DNA from 3 places in the Protofrankia sp. CiP1_Cm_nod2 genome. Region 2 is predicted to be linked to each of the others. Evidence: riboswitches for the same ligand, from Rfam matches in the RefSeq annotation. Region 2 holds a riboswitch; each other region holds the start of a gene.
The links. Region 2 has a riboswitch for cyclic di-AMP ahead of NBW84_RS14720 (transglycosylase family protein). Riboswitches for the same ligand answer to the same signal wherever they lie in the genome.
Positions count from the first base shown of each region.

Region 1: it holds a riboswitch for cyclic di-AMP, as region 2 does, so the genes downstream of both, NBW84_RS00185 (C40 family peptidase) here and NBW84_RS14720 (transglycosylase family protein) in region 2, are expected to answer to the same signal.
Region 3: it holds a riboswitch for cyclic di-AMP, as region 2 does, so the genes downstream of both, NBW84_RS04300 (C40 family peptidase) here and NBW84_RS14720 (transglycosylase family protein) in region 2, are expected to answer to the same signal.

Region 1 covers NZ_CAKKTL010000001.1:39,019-46,222, forward strand. Annotated here, with positions in the region: gene NBW84_RS00165 (DUF4394 domain-containing protein) at 1-331, opposite strand, end outside; gene NBW84_RS00170 (metallopeptidase family protein) at 774-1,118, opposite strand; gene NBW84_RS00175 (trypsin-like peptidase domain-containing protein) at 1,451-2,410, shown strand; gene NBW84_RS00180 (peptidoglycan-binding protein) at 2,709-3,497, opposite strand; gene NBW84_RS00185 (C40 family peptidase) at 3,895-4,269, opposite strand; gene NBW84_RS00190 (hypothetical protein) at 4,250-4,564, shown strand; cyclic di-AMP (ydaO/yuaA leader) riboswitch at 4,638-4,803, opposite strand; gene NBW84_RS00195 (cold-shock protein) at 5,353-5,790, opposite strand; gene tkt (transketolase) at 6,115-7,204, opposite strand, start outside.
Region 2 covers NZ_CAKKTL010000125.1:569-6,661, reverse strand. Annotated here, with positions in the region: partial or broken gene NBW84_RS14740 (hypothetical protein) at 1-536, opposite strand, end outside; gene NBW84_RS14735 (ATP-binding protein) at 878-1,237, opposite strand; gene NBW84_RS14730 (DUF3151 domain-containing protein) at 1,346-1,780, opposite strand; gene NBW84_RS14725 (transglycosylase family protein) at 2,015-2,758, opposite strand; cyclic di-AMP (ydaO/yuaA leader) riboswitch at 2,764-2,929, opposite strand; gene NBW84_RS14720 (transglycosylase family protein) at 3,535-4,254, opposite strand; cyclic di-AMP (ydaO/yuaA leader) riboswitch at 4,262-4,410, opposite strand; gene fbaA (class II fructose-bisphosphate aldolase) at 4,998-6,035, opposite strand.
Region 3 covers NZ_CAKKTL010000023.1:119-7,261, reverse strand. Annotated here, with positions in the region: gene NBW84_RS04320 (MurT ligase domain-containing protein) at 85-1,350, shown strand; gene NBW84_RS04315 (type 1 glutamine amidotransferase) at 1,406-2,152, shown strand; gene NBW84_RS04310 (MarR family transcriptional regulator) at 2,264-2,791, opposite strand; gene NBW84_RS04305 (PHB depolymerase family esterase) at 3,047-3,697, shown strand; gene NBW84_RS04300 (C40 family peptidase) at 4,101-5,075, opposite strand; cyclic di-AMP (ydaO/yuaA leader) riboswitch at 5,264-5,439, opposite strand; partial or broken gene NBW84_RS04295 (4-hydroxybenzoate 3-monooxygenase) at 5,963-7,143, shown strand, end outside.

The sequences.
Region 1 (7,204 bases), on a different contig from region 2:
CGGTGGTGGTGTTCAGCGTGTAGACGCCGCCACCGTTGCCCACGCCGTAGAGCAGCCCGTCCTGGGGCCGGTAGTCGATCCCGATGAGCGAGGTGTCCTGGCCGATGAGCCCGGTGACGGGCACCCCCGCCCCCGCGCGCTGCGGGGACCGGGTGGAGAACGGGACCAGCCTGCCGCCATCGCTGGTCAGGCCGACCGCCTGCAGGTTGGGCGTCCTGCCGTCCGTCCCGGCCGGGCTGGCGGCGGTGGCCTGCCCGGCCAGCAGCGGCACGGTCCCCAGGGTGCCTGCCAACACGGCGGTGGCGAAGGCCGCTTTCAGCTTTCTACGCACAGTTGCTCCTTGGCTAGCTCATGCACCGGCAGCTCGCGTACCGGCGCGGCGCTGCGGGACACGTCGCCTCAACAGCGACGAGATGGCCAGACGACGACTTTCCGTAGCTGACTGGCCACGACATGAAGTAGACACGTAGAGCAACCACAAGTCAACTATCTGCCAACAAGGACGCTACAAACGGCGACTTCGCCCGGAGCGGGGCAACAGGCACAGCGGCACACGACCACACAGCGACACAGCGACACAGCGACACACGACGGCACAGCGGCCACGCCGTTCCAGACGGCAGCGACGGCTACACCGGCCGTGGCTCGACGCTGGCCCTGCCGCCCGGCCGGGACGCACCGCACGACACGCCGACGGATGGCACGCCGACGGATGGCACGCCGACGGATGGCACGCCGACGGATGGTGGGGCCGCGGTGGCCGCCGGCGGGTCCTATCCCCAGCCGAGCTCGGCGAGCCGCCCGTCGTCGATGCCGAAGTGATGGGCCACCTCGTGGATGACGGTCACCCGTACCTGCCCGACGACCTGTTCCTCGGTCCGGCCCAGGTCGCAGATCGACCGCCGGTAGATCGTGATCCGGTCCGGCAGCACCCCGCTGTACCAGTCGCCCCGCTGCGTCAGCGGTACCTCCTCGTAGAGCCCCAGCAGCCCCGGCGACGGCGGCTCGTCCTCGACAACGACCGCGATGTTGGACATCTGACGGCCGAGCTGCGGTGGCAGGCTGTCCAGCGCCTCGGCCACCAGGGCCTCGAAGCGCTGCCTGGACACCTCGACCACGTCGGTGAACCTACCTTCAGACGCCGTCCCGGCGCGGCGCCGCCATACCGCCGGGCACCGGCACGGGGAATGAACAGGCCTGGATGGACGTCGGCCGCCGGAGAAGATCGGCGTAATTTTGTCGTTGTGTACGCTTTTACGGCCAAAAAGCGTACACAACGACAAACTCTTCTGGATCATGGCCTGTGCGGGTGGTCGTGGATGGGCTCCGCGCTACCTGACCGGCGCTCCAGGGGGACGTCCAGGAGGACGTCCGGCGGACGCCCGGGGAACATTGTCCGGCGTCCACTGCTTCTCATGATGTAATTATGTAAGCGGGACAGGAGGCCGGGATGCAGGATCCGCTCGATGCCTACTCACAGGTCGTCACCCGAGTCGCCGCCACCGTCTCCCCCGCTGTCGCGAGCCTGCGGGTACGGACGCCGCGTGGCGAGGGAGCCGGATCCGCCGTGGTCTTCACCGATGACGGCTTCCTGCTCACCTCCGCCCACGTCGTCGACAGCGGACCGAGGCGCGCGGGACGGCAGACCGGCGGCGGCGCGGCGGGCATGGCCGAGTTCGCCGACGGCACCCACAGCGAAGTGGACGTGATCGGCGCCGATCCGCTCTCCGACCTCGCGGTGCTGCGGGCCCGTAGCGGCACGCCGGCCCCGGCGGCGCTCGGCGACGCCGACACGCTCTCCGTCGGTCAGCTCGTCGTCGCGGTGGGCAGCCCGCTGGGCCTGACCGGCAGCGTCACCGCGGGGGTCGTCAGCGCACTCGGCCGCTCCCTGCCCACCCGGGCCGGCGCCACCGTCCGCGTCATCGACGAAGTGATCCAGACGGACGCCGCGCTCAACCCGGGCAATTCCGGCGGCGCGCTGGTCACCGCCGACTGCCACGTCGTCGGGGTGAACACCGCCGTCGCCGGGATCGGGCTCGGGCTCGCCGTCCCGGTCAACGCCACCACCCGCCGCATCCTCGCCGCGCTCATGCGCGACGGCCGGGTACGGCGCGCCTACCTGGGGGTCGCCAGCACCCGGGCACCGCTGCCGCCACACCTGGCCGAGCGGTCCGGCCGGCGGCACGGGGTGCGGCTGGCCGAGGTCGTCGCGGGCAGCCCGGCCGGTCGCGCCGGCCTGTTCGCCGACGACCTGGTGCTCTCCGTCGCCGGGCAGCCGGTCGCCACCCCGGGGGATCTGCAACGGCTGATGACGGAGGACACCATCGGCCGCCCGCTCGAACTGACGGTGTGGCGGCGCGGCGCGCTCGTCGACGTCATCGTCGTCCCGCAGGAACTGGCACTCACCTGAGAAGATCGGCACGAGTTTGTCGCGGTGTACGCCGATATGGCAAAAATGCGCCTATACAGCCAGAATGTACTGATGCTGCCAGCATGCGCCAATACAGCCAGAATGCGCTGATACGGCCAGAAAACATGAACATACACGACAACAGACTCACGCCGGTCGCGGCCTGGTGGGCGAACGTCCGCGGGCGGCCGCCGGCCACCGGCCCGCCCAGGCGGGGACGGTGGCCGCCCGCGGACGGTGGCGCCCCGGGTGCCCGAGGGAGGGGGAGGCACCCAGGGCCGTCAGTGGCACCCAGCCGTCAGCCGCACGGGAACAGCTGGGCGTAGGTGCGGGCGCCGACTGTTCCGTCGGCCGCGAGGCCGTGCCGCCGCTGGTATTCCTTGACCACCCTGGTGGTCTGCGGGCCGAATATCCCGTCGACGGTGAGAGGATATCCGATACCGGTCAGCCGCCGCTGTACCGCGGCCACCTCGGTACGCATTTTGCTGCCGTTTCTCACGGTTGCCGTGGACGCTGGCAGCGAACAGTTCCGGGTGATGTAGCTGATCCCGCTGACGGGCGGGACAGGGGCGCTCGACCGCGTTGTCGACATGCTCGCCGGGCTGGCTTTCGCCGCTGCCGCGGCGGCGTTCCCCCGCGCCAGATGACGGCGGTAGGAACCGTTGGTGTAGGCGCTCCAGGCACGCACGCCCTGACTGTCGCACACCTTCTTCGCCGCCCACGCGTTGGTGGCCGGGTCGTACAGGTTCCGGCCCGCCAGCCAGCCCGTGTGGACCCGCGCGTTGATCTGCCAGAGCCCGCGGGAGTCCTCACCGTGCGCGTTACGCGCCCTGGCGTTGCCACCGGACTCCGCGAGCGCCACCGCCACCCAGGTGCCCAGCGGCACCCCTCGGCAGCTGGGCAGCCCCGCGTTCGCGGCGACACGGGCGATGGCCGTGTCGGCGACGACGGCGGGCCCGGACGGCCCGGCCGCGCTGGCCGGGGCCGCGGTCAGCATCATTCCGGCCGTCGTCCCGATGAGCCCGACGGTGCCCACCAATGCCGCGCCGTTGCACCGGCCGGGTTTTCTGTGTCTTCCCCTGGACATGATCAGTTTCTCATCCAAAAGTATCGTCGAAATGGCTCGTCAAATTCACTGGCGGCGCCAGGACAGCATTTCCTTCGAGCAGCCGACGGTTTGCTCTTCCCAGCGCGCCTGATCGACTGGAACACGTCGGGCAGACCGGGGCGCAGGCCGTCGACCGCATTCGTCCAGAAAATTTCCCGGTCATTTCCGGAGCGCTCCGGGAGAAGCACCGTGCGCTCCGGCCGGAATTTTCTGGATATCCGGCGCGGGACCCGCGCCGGACCTGCCCGGGGCTCCAGGAACAGTTACCCGGCAGTGGCCGGGAGAAATTTTCGCGGCGGCCGCCGGCTGTTGCCCGCGCTGTCCGCCCGGGGCACCCGAACACCCCGTGGCCGCCAGCCCGGCCCGGGCGGGCGGGTCACCTGATACGGCCGACCAGATGGCTGCCGGTGTAGACCTTCTGGAGCCGGACCACGGCCCCGGTGTGCGGGGCGGCCCACATCATCCCGTTCCCGGCGTAGATCCCTACGTGGTGGATGCCGCCCGGCCGGCCGAAGAAAATGAGGTCACCGGGCTGCCGGGCATTCTTCGATATCTTCTGGGAGGCGTTGTACTGCGCGTTGGCCGTCCGCGGGACGCTGCGGCCGAGCTGCTTGTAGATGTACTGGACGAGGCCGGAGCAGTCGAACGCCCGGGGCCCCTCGGCACCCCACACGTACGGCTTTCCGGCCTGCTTCGACGCCAGATAGACGAGTTTCGCCCCGAAACCACTGGTGGACGTCGAGAAACTCACCGGCTGCGCCGACAGCGTGCGCACGCCCGCGGCGGCGGCCGGCGACGAGGCCGCCGACCAGACGGCCGGGGTGATCGTGAAGGTAGCGGGCCGGGCAGCGGTCGTGCCGGCCGCGGTGGTCGTGCCGGCCGTGGCGGCGTCGGTCCACCCCGTCCCGCCCGTGCCCGCGCCACGGTCGTTCGCCAGGGCCGGTGCGGCCAGCCCGGAGAGGGCGACGGTACCGGTGGCCGCGGCGGCAACCGCGGTACGTGCCGATATCCGGCCGAGGGCGGAGCGGGTCGTGGGCGCGCGATGACGACCGCGCCTGGAACTGGGACTGGGATGACCTACGGCAGCCGGACCTGAATTCACCTGGTGTGCAGGCAACGATGATCCTTCCCATACGCCTGCGAGGTTAGCTGTCGGGTTCGGGCCGGGAAGCCCGGTCGACGCGCGGATACCTGCGCGGCCGACTTCACCCCAAGGACGGCCACCGTGGTGGCGACGTCCGGCGGAAAGGTGGGTCCCCCGCTTCTGTCCTGGCGATCGCTAGTCGGAAGACACCGGACCGTGGACAGAACTCGGCGTGCGGTCCGGTGCCGTTGAGAGCCCGGCCAACGTAGCGAACTACTTTTGGTAACCGCAAGCGGCGGTTTTCTCGGCATGTCGGCGCACAACACTCACCGTACGCATCATTTACGCGGGCCGTCCCAGGATGGCTGCCGGGACGGTACGAGCTGGCCGCAGCGTGATGGCGCTACACACCGCTCCCATGGTTAACCAGCGCGTATCGTGAAACGGCCGATGCGGACCGGCAACAACATTTTTTCCACCGTTGTGTTTCGCTGTCGGGCACAGCATTTGCACTGTCGGGCACAGCATTTGCACTGCCCGAAACAGCGTTTGCGCTGTCGGGCGCAGTGGATCGCCCGGGTGGGCCCACGGACCGCCGAAGCAACGCCACGAACCCGGACGTGCGCACGCCGCGGCCGGCGGCATGGCCAGCGCGGACGGCGCAGCGTCCGGGCATCAGTGACGCCCGGGCACCAGCGGGGCCGCCGGTCCGCCCCGGGCCAGGCAGGGCCCCGGGCGGAGCGGCGTCGGTCAGGACTCGACCCAGCCGCGCGCCTGCGCGAGGGTGGTCAGTCGCTGCCGTATCTGGCTTATCTGGCCGCCGGTCAGGGTCGGCACCGATTCGATGAGCGTCTCGGTCAGCAGATGCCGGAACTCCCCGACGGTGAGGACGTCGCACATGTCGTCGTCGTCGGCGCTCGAACGCCCGTTGACCACACCTGGGGAGACCACCGGATACACGGGCGCCGGACGGGCCGGAGCCCGGCGGATCAGACGGACGACCGAGGCCTTCGGGCCCCTGTCACTCTCCTCCGCCTCGAACTCCACCAGCGTTCCGGGCTGGAACAGGTGCTTCTCGTCCTGAAGATCGTTTGCGTGCATGAAAACGTCGTCGCCACCGGCATCGGGCGCTATGAAACCGTAGCCGCGAACCCCGTCGAAACGCAGAATTCTACCAGTACCCACCACATCTGCCCCTGTACAACCTCTGTGCCAACCAGCCCTGTACCAAGTGAACTGCACACCAGACGAACCTGTGTACAACCAAGCCCCAGGACCGCTCGCGCGACCGCAGGACCTGCTCACCGTCTCAGGTACGCCTACCCAGGTCAAGCCCGACACCCGGAGCGCGGAACGACCGACAGCGGCCGATGGGGAACGAGCGCGGATACACCGGGGCGGAACGGCCGACCAGCTGACCAGCTGACCGGCCGGCCGGCCCCCGGAAGCGCCCCGGGGGCCAGCCGGCCGTCGACGTCATGGTCACAAGCCGCGGATCCGTGTCCTTACGGTCTACGCCGGGTCACCGGCGGCGTGGACGGCGGCCAGGCTCTGCCTGGCGGCGTCGACCACCGCCCGCGGGGTGAAACCGAATCTGGTCTGCAGGTCCCGCAGCGGGGCGGACGCGCCGAAGGTCCGCATCCCGATGATCACCCCGTCCGGGCCGGCGTACCGTTCCCAGCCGAGCGTGGCGGCCTGCTCGACCACGACCCGCGCGCGGACCGCCGGCGGCAGCACCTGCTCGCGGTACCGCGCGGGCTGCCGCTCGAACAGCTCCCAGGACGGCAGGCTGACCACCCGGGCGCGCACCCCCTGCGCGGCCAGCTCCTCATGGGCGGCCAGGGCCAGGTGCACCTCGCTGCCGGTACCGATCAGGATCACCTCGGGGTCGCCGTCGGCGGGGTCGGCCAGCACGTAGCCGCCGCGGGCGAGCCCGGCGGCGTCGGCGTAGCGGGCCCGGTCCAGCGTCGGCAGCGCCTGCCGGCTCAGGACGAGCGCGGCCGGCTCCTGCTCCAGGCCCATCACCACCCGCCACGCCTGCGCGACCTCGCCCGCGTCACAGGGGCGGATCACCAGCAGGCCGGGGACGGCCCGCAGCGAGGCGAGCTGCTCGACCGGCTGGTGCGTCGGCCCGTCCTCCCCGACCCCGATGGAGTCATGGGTGAACACGTGGATGACCGGCAGCTCCATCAGCGCGGACAGCCGCAGGGCGCCGCGGGCGAAGTCGGAGAAGATCAGAAAGGTCGACCACAGCGGCCGCAGCCCGGACAGGGACAGCCCGTTGGCCACCGCGGCCGACGCGTGCTCGCGGACGCCGAAGTGCAGGTTGCGCCCACCCGGGCTGGCGGCCTGGAAGTCCCCGGCGCCGTCGACGGTCAGCCGGGTCTTCGTCGACGGGGCGAGATCGGCGGAGCCGCCGACCAGCCAGGGCACCCGGGCAGCGACGGCGTTGAGGACCTTCCCGGAGGAGTCCCGGGTGGCCAGGCCCTTGCCGTCGGCGGGGAAGACGGGGATGTCGGCGTCCCAGCCGTCGGGCAGCTGCCCGCCCCACAGCAGGTCGAGCTGGCCGGCGAGATCGGGATGTGCCTCCCGGTAGCGGCCG
Region 2 (6,093 bases):
AACAACGCCGGGAACATCGCGTCCACCTCGGCGCCACCGCCGTGGCAGAGTGCGGAGAGCACCGCCAGCGCCGGGTTCGCCCGGGCCAGCCGTACGTCCACCACCAGCGGCACGTCACCCGGCGTAAAGATCAGCGGCCGGAGCAGCAGGCCGCTCGGCCCGTCCGGGGGGAGCATGCGCCGGTACCAGCGGGCTGTCGCCGGGTCGGGGCAGAAGACCACGAGCGCCGTGTCGACGTCCAGCTCGGCCTCCAGTTGGGCCACGTACAGCTTCCAAGTTCGCTGTTTCGCGAGGTCCCGGCCACGCTGGATCTCCAGCACGGCCGCCAGCAGCGGCCGGTCCACCGGATCGCAGAACAGCACCATGCCGTCGGCGTGGTAGGTGCGCGGGACCATGACGCGGACGTCGGTGGCCTCGGTGCGAGCGTGGTGGTAATCGGGCATTTTGACGTCGAACACGGTGGCCAACAGCCAGGCCATCAGGTCCGGGTCAAGCTTGGTCAGGGCGACCGGGGATTCGTGTTCGGCAGAGGGCATGGAAGCACGGTATGCACCGGATCCGCATACATCGGGCCTTGTCCGTGCTGAAACCGGTATCAGCAAACAACAAGGCCACTGTTCCGGCGGTTGTTCCGTCCGCTGTTCCGGCGACCACGGCCGTGACCGCGGCGTTGGCTGCCGAACGACGTGAATTCGGTGCCGTGGCCACAATCCTGGATTCACATCGTTTGTCGTGCCGACCGGTTTGCCGCGTCGCCCCGAGACACCGGCCCACCCGAGGCGGTTTACGGACTTCGTGGATCGAGACGGTGTCCGCCGCGCTTCAGTGCTCCTGCCGACCTGTCGACAGCGGATCGGTCCCGGGGCCCGGCGCGGCGTCAGGACGGGGAGAAGGCGTCAGAGCGGGGAGAAGATGTCGTCGGCCGTGACGGTGAGGATTCCGGGTGGCGGGTTGCGGATCTCCTCGCGGGCGCAGACGGCGAGGCGGATCGGGCCTGGCCGGTCCGCGTCCCGCTGGCCGGCACCAGCGAGCCCGCGACGGACAGCTGCGCCAGTTCGCCGCGGGCGGCGCGGCCGGCGTCGGTGTGGAAGACCGACCGCCGTCCGGCGACGAAGCGGTGCGGCAGGGCGGTCTTGCCGACTCTGCGCCGTCCCCAGACCACCACCGGCCGCGGGTCGGTCGAGGCCCACCAGCGTTCCAGCGCGGCAAGCTCTCCGGTGCGGTTGACGAACGTCATCCGCCTCTGCCTGCATCGCCCGTAACTTACATCGGACGTCAGTAGAGTGCCGGCGAGCCGTTGGCGGCCCATGCTGGCGGGTTGCCGCGCGGGGCCTCTCCGGTGGCTTCAGGTGGCCTTGAGCCCCAGGACGTCGGATGCCTGGGGGTCGCTGTCGGCGAGGAAGTCGCGACAGCGGGTGGCCTCCTCGGTCTCGCCGATCGCGGTGGCCGCGCGGGCCAGTGCCGCGAGCGCCCGCAGGAAGCCCTGGTTGGGCTCGTGGGACCACGGGATCGGCCCGTGCCCGCGCCAGCCCGCGCGGCGTAGCTGGTCGAGGCCGCGATGGTATCCCGTCCTGGCGTAGGCGTAGCTGGTCACCGGGCTGCCGGCGTCGAGGGAGCGTTCGGCCAGGGTTGCCCAGGCGAGGCTGGAGCCGGGAAAACGGCCGGCGACGGTCTGCGGATCCTCGCCGGCGCTCAGCGCCTGCGCCGCGGCGGGATCGATGGTGAGCTTGGCCGGTGGTGGGCCACCGAGCAGATCCGGTCGTTCGGGCGAGGGTGTCATGGGGCTCATCCTGCCGGATCCGGCCGGCCGCGCAGCCAGCCGGAGGGGGAAGTCCGTCAGATGATGGACCCGCCGGGAGGGGGAGAGCCGGCAGGTCCATCACCTGATCGGGGTACGAGGCGGGCAGGGCACCCGGCCGCGACCCGGCGGCAAAGGAACGGCGTTGAGCGTCCCGTGACCTTTAGCCGCAAAATTTCAAAGTCATAAAATGGTACGAAAGGTGCACCCGGTATGCTACAGGACGGTCGGGTTGGTGACGGTGACGTCCCAGAGGTTCTTGCCGACCACTCCAGCGCCGCCGTCGTCCACCCGGGTCAGATACGAGTAGAGCGATGCCAGTCCCTGGGACTCCCGCCCGAAGCGTCCGTCCACCTGGAGGATGAACCTCTTCTGACGCATCTCGCTCTGCCAGACGTAGGCGTCGGGGCGGACCTCGCCGGCCAGTGTGCTGGACAGCGCCGTCCCGGTGAAGTTCTCGGAGTTCAGCAGGGCCTTGGCGCGTTCCAGCGTCATCGCTGGCTGCACCGGAGTAATCGCACGCTGTACCGGGCTGGTGGTGGGAGCGCTGGGGGCGACGATACCGCTGGACGACGGTGCCGGGCCGCTACGGCTCAGGCCCAGCTTGGACGCGCAGGACGGCCACGGGGACCAGCCACGGGCGTTGTAGAGCTTGTAGGCAGCCTCGTCCTGAAGCGTCGGCGGCGCGCCGCTGGGCAGGCCGGAGTAGCCCAGGGCATGCCAGGTCTGGGCGTCGAACTGGTAGGCGCCGTAGTAGCCGTTGCCGGTGTTGATCAGATAGTTCCCGCCGGACTCACACTGGCGGAGTTTGGCGAAGTCGTCAGCGGTCGCGGCGCTTGCGGGTGCGGTCGTGACAGCCAGGCCACTGCTCACGAGTGCCGTCACGGCACCGGTGGTACGCAGGACCTTCATGACGGTGGAGGGAGGTTGCGGGGCGCGGTGCCTGCCACCAGACGGCATGTGGGTCGGTCCTTCCCGTCGCCTACGAGGTGAGCTGTCGGGTGCGGGCGGGAATCAGGCCCGGCCGGTGGCACCAGGAGGCACTGCCGGCTTTACCCCAAGGACTCCGTGGACGGACGTCCGGATGGTGGTTCCCCCGATCCTGTCCTTGTGGCTCCGCGGTAGCTCGGGCCGTACCGAACGGGGACAGGACTCGGCGTCCGTCCGGGCGGCCTCACCGATCCGGCGAGTGGGGAGGACTCTAGCGAGTCTGGTTCTATCGAAGCAAATCGGGGTGTCGGATGAACTACACCGACGTGACTGTTATCACCCGAATGGGCTAAGCGCCTTGAACGTGTCACCGTAGCTGACGGTGTGACTCCGCCCCGCGGCGGGGTCGCCTTCTCCGATTTCTGTGACTTATGGTGACGGACGAAGTTTCTTTCGTATCGTGAATGTGCTTGTTGTCACTTCTGGGGCACTCCGGGAAGCGGAGCCGTCCGGAGCGGTCCCCGGCCCTGCCGGGCCGGATCCGGGCCGGCCGCATCCGGGGTTCTCCTGGATGCGGCCGGAGGCCTGGCATGAAAGGGGATCGTGGCTGCGCTGTCCATGGCGCGCCAGCCCGGTCCGGTCGGATGTCCAGCCACGGGTGGGCCGGCTGTGTGCGGACTGTGCGTGCCGCCGGTGGGCGGTGCCGTCCGCCAGAGGCCGTTCGACCGCTGGGTCGTTCGGCCAGTTGCCGGCTGTTCGGCCGGCTGTTCGGCCGGTTGGCCGGTTGGTTGGCTGGCTGGCCGTGTTCAGTCGAAGGTGGCCGTCCAGGTCCGTGGGCCGCAGATACCGTCCACCTGCAGTCCCCGCGAGTTCTGCAGGAGGGTGGCGGCGAAGGCGGACTGGGGGCCGTAGCGGCCGTCGATCCTGATCCGGTAGCCGAGCCTGTTCATCTGGCGCTGCCAGGCTCGTACGTCCGAGCGCACCTGATAGATCAGCCCGGTGGTGAACAGCGTGTTGTCCGCGAGACTCTGCGCGCTCTGACGCACCACCCAGCGTTGGGCCCCGGTCGACCCGGCCGCGCCCGCCGAGCCGGTGCCGGTGCCGGTGCCGGTGCTGGGCGATCCGGCCCCGGACGAGCTGGCGCTCGCCACCAGCTGGTCGGCGCCCATCCCCTGGCCGCAGACCGGCCACTGGCCGAAGCCGGACCGGTTGGCCAGTCTCAGCGCGGCCTCGTCCTGGGTGGCTGGCAAGGCGTCGCTGGGCAGCCCCGGGTAGCCGAGGCTCTGCCAGGTGCTCAGCGAGAACTGGTAGGCACCGTAATAACCGTTGCCGGTATTGACGGTGTAGTCCCCCCCGGACTCGCACTGGCGTAGCTGCGCCCAGGTGGTGGCGGCGCTGGCGGGCTGTGACATCACGATGCTTCCGCCGACCGCCGCGGCCAGCGCGGGAGCGACTACCAGCGCCCGCGCGCCCAGCCGGATTCGGCCGGTTCCGTGCTGTCGATTTCGGGAACGTGCACTGGACATATTGGTTTTATGCCCTTCCCCACGCCTGCGAAGTGAGCTGTCGGGTTCGGGCTGGGACTGCCCGGCCGCATGTGCGGCTTCACCCCGAGGACGCCCGGTATCGGCGCCCAGAAGTGGGTCCCCCGTTCCTGCCACGAGTTTGGGTTTTCGTCGGGCGAGGGCAGGATTCGGCGTGCCGCCCGACGTGTGTTCGCTGTGTCGCGAGCACGGCGCAGACCATAACAACAATTGCTGGGCGCCGAACAAGCGGGGAATACGCTTCGTGAGGATGCGCACACCGGGCCGGCGGCTCTTGTCGGGGCCCGGGAGCGGATGGTAGCGCACGGGTACGCGCGCTTATTGATTTCATCATACTTTTATTGCCGGGAAAACTCGGTATCCCGCCGTGCCGGTGGCGATCGGGGCCGGATTATCCGGATAGGAGCCAGTGCGTGGGCCGGCGATCCGCGTGCTATGGGCCGGAAGCCGGGCCCGGCCGGCCCGGCGCCCGCGGCGCGGAACACCGCTGATTCAGCCGAAGACACGTCGAACGGCAGGACCATACGTACAGTGCCGTGATCCGACGATGATGCGACCTTTCCGGAACCTGCGTCATATACGGATGGCCGTTGAAAGGTGACGGCCATCCGGTCACCCGGGCGCCGGGAGGCCGATGGGTCGGCACCCGCACGCGAACGCTCGCCAGCCGGACGACGAAGCCCGGTCTGGCGAGCGTGTTGTGGGGCCGTCCCGCCCGAGCGGGGTCAGTTGGCGAGGGAGCGTCCCGCGGAACGCAGGTCCTCGCACGCCTTCACGACTCGGGCGGCCATGCCGACTTCGGCCGCCTTGCCGTAGCTGCGCGGGTCGTAGTGCTTCTTCACGCCGACCTCGCCGTCCACCTTCAGAACGCCGTCGTAGTTCCGGAAGACGTGGTCGACGACCGGCCGGGTGTACGCGTACTGGGTGTCGGTGTCCACATTCATCTTGATCACGCCGTAATCCACCGCTTCGCGGATCTCGGACAGGTCGGAACCGCTCCCGCCGTGGAAGACCAGGTCGAGAGGTCTGGCCCCGGCTGGCAGCCCGAGCTTCTGCGCGACATACTGCTGACCATCCCGCAGGATACTCGGACGGAGTTTCACATTGCCCGGCTTGTATACCCCGTGCACGTTTCCGAAGGTTGCCGCGACCAGGTAGCGGCCCCGTTCCCCGGCGCCGAGGACCTCGACGGTCCGCCACATGTCCTCGGGCGTGCTGTACAGTTTCTCGTCGATCGCGCCGACGATGCCGTCCTCCTCACCGCCGACGACACCGATCTCCACCTCCAGGACGATTTTCGCCTGGGCCGTGTCCGCCAGCAGCGCGTCGGCGATTTTGAGGTTCTCCTCGATCTCGACCGCGGAGCCGTCCCACATGTGGGACTGGAACAGCGGCTCGCGGCCCTCCCTGAGCACCCGCTCCTTGGAGATCGCGACCAGGGGGCGCAGGTAGGTGTCGAGCTTGCCGGCAGGACAGTGGTCGGTGTGCAGCGCGATGTTGACCGGGTACGCCTTGGCGACATGGTGGGCGAACTCGGCCAGCGCCTGCGCGCCGAGCACCATGTTCTTCACCCGGGTACCGGAGAGAAATTCGGCCCCTCCGGTGGAAATCTGTACGATACCGTCGCTCCCGGCGTCCGCGAAGCCCTTCAGTGCGGCATTCAGGGTTTCACTCGACGTGACGTTGATCGCAGGGTAGGCGAATGCCTCCGCCTTGGCCTGGTCGAGCATCTGGGCGTAGATATCTGGGGTGGCAATGGGCATCGGTCTGGCTCCTGTGGACAGTCGGGGCGCGGCATGCCCGGTTCGGTGATATTTTACC
Region 3 (7,143 bases), on a different contig from region 2:
TGGAGCTGGTCCGGGACCGACATGGGACGGGTATGACGGGGTGTCGGTCACCGGCGCGGCGGCCCGTGGCACGCTGGGGAGGCGATGAGCACACCCTTCCCGCGCCGGTTCTCCGCCCGCACCCGTGCCGCCCTTGCTGTGGAGAAACTCGCGTCCTCGGCTTCCCGCCAGCTGGGACGCGGATCCGGTGAGATGATCGGCGGCAAGCTTGCCCTGCGGGTCTCCCCGGAGATCCTGTCCGAGGTCGCGGCCGGGCAGCTGGTGGCCTGCGTCAGCGGGACCAACGGCAAGACCACGACCACCCGGCTGCTGGCCCGCGCGCTGGGCACGCTCGGCCCGGTCCGCAGCAACAGCGGTGGCGCCAACATGGCGGCGGGCGTGCTGGCCGCCCTGTCCAAGCCGCCCTACGACGCGGCCGCCGCGCTCGAGGTGGACGAGATCTGGCTGCCCAAAGTGGCCAGGCAGATCCAGCCCCGCGCGGTCATCCTGCTCAACATCAGCCGTGACCAGCTCGACCGGTCGAACGAGACCCGGCGGATCGCGAGCCTCTGGCGTGATCTCGGCGCCGAGCTGCCCGGCGCGACCGCGATCGCCAACGCCGACGACCCGCTGGTGGCCTGGGCCGCCGCCGGCTGGTCGAACCAGGTCTGGGTGTCGGCGGGCCAGAACTGGACGGCGGACGCGATGGTGTGCCCGCAGTGCGCCAGCCTGCTGCACCGCAACGCCACGGGCTGGTGGTGCGGCTGCGGGCTGGCCCGGCCTGAGCCCCTTGTCTCGGTCACCGGGCCGCACGAGCTGCTCTGGTTCGGCCGTCACCTCACGGCGTCGATCGACCTGCCCGGCCGGGTGAACCTCGGCAATGCGGCGATGGCCGCCGCGGCGGCGAAGCTCTTCGGGGTCGAGGTCGAGCAGGCGCTGGCCGCGATGACCGGCCTTGAGGACGTCCAGGGCCGCTACCAGGAGGTCGAGCTCGGCGACTCCGGTACCCGCGGGCGGCTGCTGCTGGCGAAGAACCCGGCCGGCTGGGTGGAGATGATGGAGCTGCTCAACAGCACGCCCACCCGGCCGGTGATCGTTGACTTCAACGCGCAGACCGCTGACGGGCGTGACCCGTCGTGGATCTGGGATGTCCCGTTCGAGCGGCTGCCGGGCCGGCGGGTGCTGGTCACCGGTGGGCGCAAGGAGGACATGAGCGTCCGGCTGGCATACGCGGAGATCCCGCACACGGTCCATCCCGATGCCGAGAGCGCGGCGGCGGTTCTGGACGAGAAGATCGTCGATGTGGTCGCGAACTACACCGCCTTCCGCGACATCCTGGGGCGGGTCGCCCCGGTGAGGACGAACAGTTGACCAAAAAGGTGACCAAAAAGGTGACCATCCACGGTGACATGACCGGGGCCGCGGCATGAGCCGGGAGTCGGCGACCCGGATCGCCCTGATCTACCCGGAGCTGCTCGGGACGTACGGCGACGGCGGCAACGCGACCGTGCTGGCGCAGCGGCTGCGCTGGCGTGGCCTGCCGGCCGAGGTGATCGGCGTCCCGGCCGGGGAGCCGGTGCCGGCCGGCTGCGACATCTATCTGCTCGGCGGCGGTGAGGACGAGCCGCAGGTGCTGGCCGCCGAGGGGCTGCGCCGCAACAGCGCGATCGCGCACGCGGTGGCCCAGGGCGCGGCCGTGCTCGCGGTGTGCGCCGGATACCAGGTGATCGGTGCGTCCTTCCCCGCCGGTGAGGGCCGTATCCACGACGGCCTGGGCCTGGTGGACGTGGAGACGCGACGCTCGTTCGAGCAGCCGGTGCCGCCACGCGCGGTCGGTGACATCGTCGTCGAGCCCGTCCCCGAGCTCGAGCTGCCGTTGCTGCTCGGCTACGAGAACCACGGGGGACGTACCCGGGCACTGCCCAACGGGCACGGCCGGCCGCTCGGGATCGTGCGCAAGGGGGTCGGTAACGGTACCCCGGACCACACCGACGGTGTCGTGGACGGCCGTGTGATCGGTACCTACCTGCACGGTCCGGTCCTCGCGCAGAACCCGGCCCTGGCCGACCTGCTGTTGTCCTGGGTGCATGGCTGGCTGCCGGAACTGGCCGGCCCGCCGGAGACGGAGGTGCTGCGCCAGGCACGCCTGCACGCCCTGGACGTCCATGCCTGACCCGGGGCCGGGCGGCCGCGGGGAACCTTCGGTGGGCGCGGGAAGCAGCCGGGGGGCCTGCGCCCGGACGCGGGGGGAGCGGCCTGTCGCCCGGTGCCCGGCCGTCGGCCGTCAGTCCGTCCTGACGGCCGGCGGGGTGGCGGGTGCGGGACACGGCTCGTCGTGCTGCGGCGGCAGATGGGCGCGGTCGTGTTCGGCGATCGCCACGTTCAGCCGGCTCAGCAGCGCGCCGAAGACACCGAGTTCCTCCTGGTCCCAGGTGCGTACCAGGGTATTGATTTTTTCTACCCGTGCGGAGCGGGTGGCGAGGTAGCGTTGCTGGCCGCGGGTGCTGAGTCTCACCAGCGTCGCCCGCCGGTCGCTGGGATCGGTGGCGCGTTCCACCAGCCCGGCCGTGACAAGCGCGGCGATCTGGCGGCTCACCGTGGAGATGTCCAGGGCGAACACCGTGCCCAGGGTGGTCAGCCGTACGGCGCCGTGTTCGTGGATGTGGCTGAGCAGCAGGTAGGCGGAGCGGTCCAGAACCGTCCCGGACTCGCCGGCGATGGCCATCCGGAAGCGTTCGGCGCGCCGGCCGAACACCGACAGCTCGTGTTCAATCTTGATCAGTCGATGGTCGAGTTCCTGACCACTGTCCACTTCGGCCTCACCCCTGTTCCGGCAGCCGTATGCCCCGCAATCCGATGTTGTCGAGATTCTGGTGGATACACCACGTCAACGAACGAGCCGTGCCGTGGTTGCCGTACCGGACATGCCTGTTTGACTACTTTTAGTAGTCAATCGGTATCGCAAGCTGACTGGGTGTGAGACAGCGCACTCCGGGTGGCCCCGACTTGCCCGCGACGCGAGGCGAATCTGCCGAATCGACGGCTCCTGGTGTGGTTCGGTTGTCTCGTGGTGTCGAATCCGCTGAAAGCCGGGAAACAGCTATGGGCCAAGAACCGCAAGCGGGTGCTGATCATCGGTGCCGTGCTCGTGGTCGCCTGGATCTACGTGTCTCGCTCGGGTAGCCCGGATACCGAGCGGGCGAAGATACCGGCGGGGTACGCCTCCGCCGAACGCGAGCTCGCCGTTCATGCCGACGCCGACCCCGGCAAGCCCCTGCCGCTGGTCCTCGTCCTGCATGACAACAACAGCGACGCGGCTGCGATCGAAAAGATCACCGAAGCCTCGACGCTTGCCGACCGGCAGCACTTCGCCGTGGTCTACCCGGAAGCCGTGGACGGCGAATGGAGGTTGGACGACCCCCGGGGCGCGGACGTGCAGTACCTGCGTGACGTCGTGCGCTACGTGTCGGAGAAGCGGTCGAAGATCGACCAGTCCAAGATCTACATCTGGGGTCTTGGCGAAGGTGGGCGGGCCGCCCTCACGATTGCCTGCGGGGCGCCTGACAACAACCTGAAGTTCGCCGCCGTCGCGGTGGTGGGGCCGGTCGGGCAGGTCCCGAACTGCCCGTCGGGAACCCATGTCCAGCATGTCGACGGGACGTGGGACAAGCAGGTCACGCGCAGCCTGTGGGACTTCTCCAGGAAGCCCAAGGCGTAGGAGCGGGCATCCGGGGTTGGGAGGCCCGCGGAGAAGGCGTCTGATGAGGTTCCAGCCTCGGCCGCGCATCCGGTCGGTGGGAGAGGGCGGCTCCCGCCGACCGGCCGGACTGTGGGGGGGGTCCAGTACGACCGGCCGACGGAAGCCTCTTGTTCCGCCGGGCTTTCCGAGCTGGGGGGGTTGGCTCGGTCCAACCAGCGGAAGTCATCATCGCGGGATGCCGCGGAGCGCCGCCAGGCCGGTGTCGACGTCGACAAGATCGACCTGGCGGCAAGGTTCACGCACAATCGGAGGGGGAGGCCGCGCGGGAACCCGCCTGTGAATTGTTTCTACAGTATATTGGTTGCCACTACGCGAAGCCGCGTACTGACAGCCGGATGTGGACGCGGGCTGACCGGTTCGCTCAGAAAACCCGGCCGACGGAATATGACGTGGTATAGATGGCCCTCAGCGAGACGACATCACCTGACTTGGGTGCCACCCACATCTTACCATCGCCCGCATAAATACCGACGTGGTAGATGTTACCTGGTGCGCCGTAGAAAATCAGGTCACCTGGCTGCTTGTTGTACTGCGATATCCTGGTGGTCGCCTCGTACTGTCCCTCGGCGGTGCGGGGGATGTTGCGTCCCAGCTGCTTGAAGACGTACTGGACCAGTCCTGAGCAGTCGAACGTGTAGGGGCCCTCAGCGCCATAGACGTAGGGCTTCCCGGCCTGCTGGGCCGCGAGATACACCGCCCGTTCACCCAGCGAGCTGGCGGCCGCGAGCGCGCCCGAGATGGCGTTGCTCATGGTCGGGGCATCGAGGCCAGTGATCTGGGGAGAGCGCTGCACGGGCGGGGTGTTGGGAATCACGGTCAACGTGCCGACGTTCGTCGACCGTGTCGAGCGCAGGGCGTCGGTCCCGTCGAAAATCGCAGTGATCTGCGTGGTGGTGAGAACCTTCGCGGTGTAGCTGGTGAAGCCCTGCTCGTTGGTGTAGAGGTGCTTGAAGGTGGCCCATCCCTCCGGCAGCTTCACCTGGACCTTGACAAGCTGATTGACCAGCGGTGCGTGGGTGACCGCGTCCTCGAGGGAGAACCCCATCTCCACCGGCTGGTCGGCCTTCACGGAGACGTCCGGATTCGTGACTTTGAGCACGACGCCGTTCTTGGGATGCAGGTCGGTCTGGTTGAGTACCTGGCTGGTGACCGATCCGGAACCACCCGTGGACAGCGGATTGATGGTCGAGGTGCGCAGGTTGGCCAGTGACGCCTGGCTGCCGAACTGTGATCCAAGCGTTATCGGCGAGGTGACGGAGGCATCGTCGGAGTTCGAGTCGGCCGTGGCGCATCCGGCCAGGGCGACACCGGACACCGCGACGGTACCGGTGGTCACCACGGCGACAGCGGCCCGGGCTCGCGAGCGGCCCGTTCCGGGCTGCGGCGCGGGCGCGCGATGCCGGCCGCGTGCCGGACGGTCGACGTGCCGGTCGATCGGGTGCTGGCGGGACGACGGCGCAGCCGCCTGCGACGAACGCGATCGTACTGCTGGATCAGGCTGCACATCATGCGCAGACAAGGTTGTGATCCTTCCCGTTCGCCTGCGAGGTGAGCTGTCGGGTTCGGGCTGGGCTGCCCGGTGGGTCGCGCGACCATCGCGCTGCACACTTCACCCCGAGGGCGACACCGCGGTTCGATGCCGTCCGGTGGAGGATGGGTCCCCCGCTCCTGCCCTGGTGACGACTCGGAGGGAACACCGGGACCGTGGGCAGGATTCGGCAGTTCGGCCCGGTGCGTCGTGACGTCGGCGCGAGACTAGTTCATACGGATGGCGCTAGTAAACACTAGTCCCTCACAACTACCCCAAGTAGTTGTATGAAGTGTCATAACCGGCTCTTCTACCCCATCCTCCTTCGCCGGCCGGGGCGGCGCCGGGTGCGACCGGCTGGCTTGTGGCCTTCGGTCGCCCGACTGACGTGCCGCTTTCCGTGACTTGCGGGATGCGGAGGATGACAATACGCCATAGCGGCGACAGACGGTCGACCAGGAGCCTTCGAGTACAGATAGTGAGCAATACTGCTACGTTAAGTAGCGATCAAGGCTGCCCATTGGCGGTACTCTGCTCTTTTTGCGAAAATTGTCCGATTGGTTGATGCCGAGTTGTCGGCCTTCTGACGCGTGTCGGAATGTGACGTCGTACTCTGGCAGTGCCTCGTCCGGATCGGTCCTTCCAGGTCAGTCACGTGATCAGGGCAGCGTGACGGATGATCAGGAATCGTGCCGATGCTCCCCGGGGAGGCGCTCGCCATGACGCGGTCCGCGTCGGGGTCCGTGCCGGACGGGCGTGGTGTGCGCCAGCCGGACGCGCCCGCCTCCCGGCCGCGTCCTCGCCGGGTGGGCGTTGTTGTGATTGGCGCGGGTGTCGCGGGCCTGGTGGCCGCGGTCGTGCTGGCTCGTCGGGGTATCGACACGCTCGTGCTCGAGGCCGCCAGTCGGGCCAGGGTGGAAAGCCGTCCACGCGCCGGGCTGCTCGGGCCGGCGGCGGTGGACGCCCTGGAGCGCAACGGGCTCGCCGACGGCCTGCGAGCCGAAGGTGTGCCGCACCACGACTGTGAGTTCCGACATCGTCGCAGAGCGTTTGTCGTCGAGTATGCTCGCCATGCGGGCGGACGCCACCACGTTGTCTACCCGCAGCAGAAGCTTGTCGCCGACCTGGTTGCCGCCTACCTTGCCGCGGGTGGCGTCATCGAGTTCGGCGTCACTGACGTGATGTTGGGCGCGCTGGCCTCCGACCACCCCGCCGTCTCCTTCGTCACGGCCGGCGGGCAGCGGCAGGTGGTGGAAAGCCGTTTCATCGCGGGCTGCGACGGCCATCATGGTGTTTCCCGAGGATCGATCCCCGAGGGCGCGTTACGCTCCATCCGGCAGCGCGACAGCGCATGGGCCTGGCTCGCGGTCCTGGCCGCGGTCGCCCCGTCCACCGATAAGATCATTTATGGGGTCAGTCCCCGGGGGTTCGCCGGCCACATGCTGCGCGACCACCGGACAAGCCGCTTCTACCTACAGGTGGAGGCCACCGCCGACGCCGCGGCCTGGCCGGCCGGGCGGATCTGGGCGGAACTGCACGCCCGGCTCGCCGTGGACGCCGACTGGGAACTGGCGGAAGGGCCGCTGCTGGAGCCGCCGAACGTCATCACGATGGACTCGGTCTTCTACGAACCGATGCGCTTCGGGCGCCTCGTACTGGCCGGGGACGCCGCGCGCCGGGTACCACCGGCGGCGGCCAAGGGCGCCGGGCTCGCCATCGTTGACGGCGAGACACTCGCGCTCGCGGTGGTGGCAGCCCTGCACGACGCGGACGAACGCCCGCTGGACGCCTACTCCGAGGTGTGCCAGGGCCGGGCCTGGCTGGCACAGGAAGCATCGGCGAAACTTTTACGGATGGTCAACGTCGAGCTCGCCGA